Acaryochloris sp. CCMEE 5410: one gene and its partner. The protein of the gene in region 1 interacts with the protein of each later gene in a pairwise test. Links are inferred from orthologs where the notes say so. Each region holds a gene or a part of one and is shown in the gene's direction. Other genes may lie near its edges.

Evidence for each region. The genes of interacting proteins can lie anywhere in the genome.
Region 2: the proteins of gyrA (region 1) and gyrB interact in binary tests that used the Escherichia coli proteins (3 or more experiments, as listed by UniProt). The link is inferred for Acaryochloris sp. CCMEE 5410 from one-to-one orthologs.

Annotation. Positions count from the first base shown.
Region 1 is NZ_AFEJ02000001.1:3,744,036-3,747,904, reverse strand. The notes cover bases 415-3,577. They hold gyrA (DNA gyrase subunit A), read left to right. Parts: upstream 415-761; coding sequence 762-3,377; downstream 3,378-3,577. Other genes in these bases: ON05_RS17275 (hypothetical protein), read left to right, coding at 3,436-3,577. Also shown: ON05_RS17285 (hypothetical protein), read right to left, coding at 1-160; more of ON05_RS17275, read left to right, coding at 3,578-3,869. UniProt on the Escherichia coli protein: A type II topoisomerase that negatively supercoils closed circular double-stranded (ds) DNA in an ATP-dependent manner to maintain chromosomes in an underwound state.
Region 2 is NZ_AFEJ02000001.1:1,965,428-1,968,661, forward strand. What follows is about bases 1-2,882. They hold gyrB (DNA topoisomerase (ATP-hydrolyzing) subunit B), read left to right. Parts: upstream 1-412; coding sequence 413-2,353; downstream 2,354-2,882. Other genes in these bases: miaA (tRNA (adenosine(37)-N6)-dimethylallyltransferase MiaA), read right to left, coding at 1-251. Also shown: ON05_RS08765 (hypothetical protein), read right to left, coding at 3,009-3,191; ON05_RS08770 (diacylglycerol/polyprenol kinase family protein), read right to left, coding at 3,214-3,234. UniProt on the Escherichia coli protein: DNA gyrase negatively supercoils closed circular double-stranded DNA in an ATP-dependent manner to maintain chromosomes in an underwound state.

The DNA of each region.
Region 1 (3,869 bases):
TCAAATCAGAAATCAAAGTCTTCAAGGTCTCATGCTGAACATAAACTTGATTGGAAAATACTGAGATTCCGTTGGAAACCTCAATTTTTAACTCCAGGAGATCAACATCAAACCAGACTTTGCATATGCGAATTCCTAAATTCATCAGTGTATCGGTCATTCTCTGGATGTGATCAAAGTTAGAGCATAGCTAATCCAAGAACTAACTCCAAACCCAATCTCTATCATCCACCTCTTTTCAGCTTGAAGTGCCTTACTCCTTGCCCTAAACTCTTCGCGGATGCGCTGCTTCAAAGCCCATTTTGTAATCAGCCCAACATTCACTAATGAACATAGAAGCAACACTGAAAATCACTGATCAATAACGAGAGTAGAGCCCATCACGCAATACGGGTCATAATCCGCCGCAAATTCTGAAAAAAGATTATTTTTCTGCAAAGATGTCCTTACTCTACGTCACTTTAAAAAACCGTTGTAGTTAGCAAAATCTACAGGCAAGGCCATTTAATATTTACAGATTTCTAGTGAATTACTTTACGGGTCAGAATTGATTATGGTGGCAATCTTTGAAAGCAAGACTAGGAGCAAGCTTTGTGAGCTATTAGCAACGCTGCAAATGCAGCCGTCAAGCATCAAAACATGATAGAATAACTGCTGTAATTGGGGGTAAATAGCTTAATTTTTTAATGATATTAATGGTAAGTCGTTATTGATCAAGCTATTTCTCAACTAAGCATCTTTTTAGGAGTTTTTCAAACCATATGACCTTCTCCTCTGATCCAGCGCAGGACCGCATTATTCTCACAGATCTACGGGATGAAATGTCGCGCTCCTACCTGGAATACGCCATGAGCGTCATTGTTGGTCGGGCCTTGCCAGATGCTAGAGATGGCCTCAAACCCGTGCATCGACGTATCTTATACGCCATGTATGAGTTGGGTTTAACCCCTGATCGCCCCTTCCGGAAATGCGCTCGTGTGGTTGGGGAAGTATTGGGTAAATATCATCCCCATGGTGATACGGCAGTATATGACGCCTTAGTGCGCATGGCGCAGGACTTCTCCATGCGTATGCCTCTGATTAATGGCCATGGAAACTTTGGATCGATTGATAACGATCCACCTGCGGCCATGCGATATACAGAATGTCGCTTACAAGCCCTCAGTACGGACTCGCTTCTACCCGATATTGAGCAAGAAACCGTTGACTTTGGCGATAACTTTGATGGGTCACAGCAAGAACCCCTTGTCCTGCCTGCTCGCATCCCCCAGCTATTGATCAACGGATCTTCAGGAATTGCGGTGGGGATGGCAACCAATATTCCTCCCCATAACCTGGGAGAAGTCATTGATGGTCTAGTGGCCCTCATTCATAATCCTGAGATTACCGATCTGGAGTTGATGAAACTCATTCCAGGCCCTGATTTCCCTACAGGGGGCCGGATTTTAGGAACAGCTGGCATTCGTGAAGCCTATACCACCGGTCGTGGCTCCATCACCATGCGTGGAGTGGCTGAGATTGAAACCCTAGAACAATCCGGGCGTCCTGATCGGGAAGCCATTATCATCACAGAATTGCCGTTCCAGACCAATAAAGCAGCTCTGATTGAACGAATTGCTGAAAACGTTAACGACAAGCGCCTAGAAGGCATTTCGGATATTCGCGATGAGAGCGATCGCGACGGGATGCGAATTGTGATCGAACTGAAGCGGGATGCTTATCCCCAAGTGGTTCTTAACAATCTCTACAAACAAACCCCCATCCAAACGAATTTTGGGGCCAACATGTTGGCCTTGGTGGGCGGTGACCCCCAACTTCTCAGTTTAAAGCAGTTCCTCAGTGTCTTTTTGGAATTCCGGGAAGATGCGGTTCTGCGGCGAACTCGTTATCAGTTGCGTAAAGCCCAAGAGCGCGATCATCTCTTGCAGGGATTGCTGATTGCTCTGGGTAACTTAGACGCTGTCATTCAGCTGATCCGACAAGCGGCTGATTCTGCCGTTGCTCGTCAGGAACTGATGGACAGATTTGGACTGTCGGAAACCCAAGCTGATGCCATTCTGCAGATGCAGCTCCGCCGACTAACGGCCTTAGAAGCTGAAAAAATCGAGCGAGAACACCAAGATCTACAAGAGCGCATTGCTGATCTTGAAGATATTCTGGCCCGTCGCGAACGGGTGCTAGAGATTATCGAAACAGAAGTCACTGAACTTAAAGCCAAATTTGCCAGTCCCCGCCGCACTTTAATTGAGGCCAATCTGGCCGATCTAGACGATATTGACCTGATTGCCAACGATCAGGCCGTGATTTTGGTAACAGAGCAGGGTTACGTCAAGCGGATGCCTGTCGATACTTTTAATGCTCAAAGCCGAGCTACACGAGGCCGAGCCGGGGCAAAAATTAAAGAAGATGATGCAGTAGAGCATTTCTTTGGCTGTTGTGACCATGACAGCGTGTTATTTTTTAGCGATCGCGGCGTCGTATACTGCCTGCGTGCCTACCAAATTCCCGTTAGTTCCCGTACGGCTAGGGGTGTGCCTTTAGTGCAGCTCTTACCCATTCCACGAGAGGAAAAAATCACCTCCGTTATCCCCGTCAGCGAATTTAGCGAAGACGAATATTTGGTGATGATGACCGCTGGCGGCTTTATCAAGAAAACTGCCCTAGCGGCTTTCAGCAATATTCGAGCCAATGGCTTAATCGCGATTTCCCTAGAAGAAGGAGATTTGCTGCGCTGGGTGCGGTTAACCCGAGCAGAAGACAGTATCGTCATTGGCTCTCGCCGAGGCATGTCCATCCATTTCCGAGCGGATCATCAACAGCTACGGCCTTTGGGACGAGCTACCCGGGGAGTACGGGCCATGCGTCTGCGAGAAGGCGATGAATTTATCGGTATGGACATTTTACCCAGCAGCGTTGTGGCAACCTTAGGAAACGCGACGGATGCAGAAGAGGAGGAGGCGGATGATCCAGATATTGTTGTTGAAGATGATGCCAACGAAGAAGAATCCGAAACCATTGAACAGCCAGGGCCTTGGGTATTAGTGATCACCACTAATGGCTTTGGTAAGCGGGTGCCCGTGGCCCAATTTAGACTGCAAAATCGGGCCGGCAAAGGGGTCACTGCGACTAAATTCAAAAAGCTAAAGACCCCTGATCAAATGGCTGCCCTGCGCATCGTCAATGCTGAAGACGAGCTGATGTTGGTCACGAGCCGAGGCATTGTGATTCGACAAGCGGTAACAGATATTTCGTCCCAGTCTCGCGCAGCCACTGGCGTCCGAGTCCAACGATTGGATGAAGATGACTATATTGCGGCAGTTGCTCTAGTGCCCCCCGAAGATCTCTCTGATGAGGAAGGTGAAACTGAATTAGAGTAATTCAGTGGAAACAATGACATCTAGGAACCTTTTCCTTAGTGCAGCTCCTAATCCATAGATGCTAAAGCCCGTAACGAAACAACACGGTTACGAATACCGTTTCGTGTGGATATTCCTGGGCACGGCACTACTTTCCATCGCCTGTGAACAGGTTCCTAGCCAAAATGCGGTTCCTGTCTCTGATGATGAGCAAGCAGAGCAGCGTCAATTCCCTCGATCCATCGCTGAGGAGACTGACTTACTGCAATGTTCATGGGATAGCAGTCAATTGCCAATCTCTAATAGAGAAAGCTTCAATCGGAAACCTGCCCAGCCCAATTGGGGGATCGGTTTTTTAGTTGAACGTCGCTCACAATCAGATCCTTCTGCAAGAAATATAGCTGTTCTTAATCTTGGAGATGAGTGGCTAAATCGTCTTTGCTTACCGTTATATGATTCTGCGCAGGGTAAACCGTGGGGAGTTCTAACAGGGAAATGGGTCGTCGATTTATC
Region 2 (3,234 bases), 1.8 Mb from region 1 along the record:
AGCGCCTGAGCCTGTTCTTGGTAGTCGGCAACCGTCAAAGTCTCAGTAGGGTCACAGATATCAATGAGATAGTGAGGAACATCTTCTTGATCCGTTACAGAAGGTTTCGCAGTACCAATATCAAACCCCCGATAGATCTGCCGGGAGTCAGCACTGAGAATAGGCCCTCCCAAACGTTGGGCTAAAGCTAGTGCCAGAGAGGATTTCCCTGTCGCCGTTGGCCCACAAATTACGATCAACCCTGGCGTCATTCCTACTGAATCCTAAAGAATTAATAATGCAACCCCACGGTAAACAGCCCTTAAGACAGGTCTAAAATCGCTTAAAAGGCATTTGTGATAGAATTTGGGGGGTTTTTTGTATTTGCCCAAATCAACACTGCTTTAAGTCGCTTATAGGAGCGCTTCACTACATGGCCACAAACTACAGTGCAGATCAGATTCAAGTCCTGGAAGGATTGGAACCGGTTCGGAAACGTCCTGGGATGTATATCGGCAGCACTGGCCCCAGAGGTTTGCACCACTTAGTGTACGAGGTGGTCGATAACTCTGTCGATGAAGCCCTTGCGGGTCACTGTAAGCATATTCACATTTATTTAAATGAGGACGGTTCTGTCCGAGTCACCGATGATGGCCGCGGCATCCCCACCGACAAGCATCCCACTACAGGCAAATCGGCCCTAGAAACCGTGATGACCGTCCTCCATGCGGGCGGAAAGTTTGATGGGGATAGCTATAAAGTGTCAGGCGGACTCCACGGGGTAGGTATTTCCGTAGTTAACGCCCTCTCCGAATGGGTGGAAGCGAAAGTCTGGCGCAATGGCAAGGTTCATACCCAGCGATTTGAGCGAGGCATTCCAAAATCTGAATTAATCGCCGAACCCACCGATCGCAAAGAATCGGGAACCGCCATTACGTTTTTACCCGACAACACGATTTTTACCGTCACCACAGAATTCGACTATAAAACCCTTGCTAGCCGTTTGCGGGAACTCGCCTACCTGAATGCCGGGGTAGAAATTTCTTTCCACGATAACCGTCTGGAACTCCTAGAAGCCGACGAGCCCAAGGTTGAGACCTACCGCTACGATGGCGGAATTAAGGAATACGTTGATTACATGAACCGGGACAAAGAACCCATTCATGAAGAATGCATCTATGTAGAAGGAGAACGCAATAATGTTCAGGTCGAGGTAGCCCTGCAATGGTGCCGGGATGCCTATTCTGACAACCTGCTGGGATTTGCCAACAATATCCGCACCATTGATGGAGGTACCCACTTAGAAGGTCTGAAGACGGTGCTCACCCGGACCATGAACTCCCTGGCTCGGAAGCGCAGCAAGCTTAAAGATGGCGATTCTAACCTTGGGGGTGAACATATTCGGGAAGGCTTAACTGCCGTTATCTCCGTCAAAGTGCCGGAACCCGAATTTGAAGGCCAGACTAAAACCAAGTTGGGTAATACAGAAGTGCGGGGGATTGTTGATTCCCTCGTGGGTGAAGTACTCACGGAGTATTTAGACTTTCACCCCAATGTGGCGGATTCTGTGATTGAAAAAGCCCTGCAAGCCTTTAACGCCGCTGAAGCCGCTCGTCGGGCCAGGGAACTCGTTCGTCGCAAGTCGGTACTGGAATCCTCGACCCTACCTGGGAAGCTCGCAGACTGTAGTTCCCGTGACCCTAGTACATCAGAAATTTACATTGTGGAGGGAGATTCTGCGGGAGGGAGTGCGAAGCAAGGACGCGATCGCGGCTTCCAAGCCATTCTGCCCTTGCGAGGTAAAATCCTCAACATCGAGAAAACCGATGATGCCAAGATCTACAAAAACAATGAGATTCAGTCTCTGATTACTGCCTTGGGTCTCGGCATTAAAGGCGAAGAATTTGACGTCTCCCAGCTTCGCTATCATCGGATCATTCTGATGACGGACGCTGATGTAGATGGCGCTCATATTCGGACGCTCCTACTCACCTTCTTCTATCGCTATCAGCGAGAACTGATTGACCAGGGCTATATCTATATTGCCTGTCCCCCCCTCTACAAAATTGAGCGAGGTCGATCTCACTACTATTGCTATAGCGATCGCGAACTTCAGAACCTGGTTCAACATGAGTTCCCTGCGAATGCTAACTACACGATTCAGCGGTTTAAGGGCTTAGGAGAAATGATGCCAACCCAGCTTTGGGATACCACCATGAATCCCGAAACCCGGACCCTCAAACAAATCGATATTGAGGATGCGGCGGAGGCGGATCGGATTTTCACGATCCTGATGGGCGATCGCGTCGCTCCTCGCCGAGAATTTATCGAGACCCACGGTCCTCGACTTAACCTCGCTGAACTCGATATCTAGGAGCTGCCATGACTCAAACCATCAAAGATCCACTCCGTTGGACGACAGCAGATATTGAGTCCTTAGCAGCGGATGAATGGAAACGTTATGAAATTATTGATGGAGAGTTGTTTGTGACTCGGGCACCGCATATTTGCTGCGGGACGCATTTATGCCAGATTATTGTTGTGGTCTGAAGAAACAAACCAGGGCCAACCCATCCTGACTCCGGGCTTGATTTTCTCTGATGCCGATAATGTGAGTCCCGATGTGGTTTGGGTGAGCAATCAGCGTCTGGCAGCGATTGTTGATGAAGAAGGCCATTTAACGGGCGCACCGGAGTTGATTGTGGAGGTGCTGTCAGCAGGGGGGAGCAATGAACGTCGAGATAAAGAAGCGAAGTTGAAATTGTATTCCTTAAAAGGAGTGCAAGAATACTGGATTGTTGATTGGCGATTACAACAGTTAGAAGTCTACCGACGAGACGATGCTAGACTGCGGCTTTATCAGACGCTTCTAGCAGATGATGAAATCTCATCCCCTCTATTACCAGGCTTTTCCTGTGGCGTAGACCGTTTCTTTTAGAGACGTTTTAATTGCCCTATAGGATGTCTGCTCAATCAACCTCTCCAGAGTTGAATGGTATCGGATTGATATTTGCAATACCCGGCATTAATCAGCGGAGATTCTCTAAAGCCGCGAGTAATCCGGCAAGGATGGCTAGCAGGACCAAACCCCAAATTACAAAGCCAGGAAAAAAAGTAATTACCTCTAAACCGCGAAGGACATAGACAGCGATCGCACCGGACAGAAAGAAGAAAAACCACTTCGCGGCCCATGATCGTGCAAACTGTCCCATGTTCTATCCTTTGTTGCTAGGTCTATGTTAGCCAAAACTCATT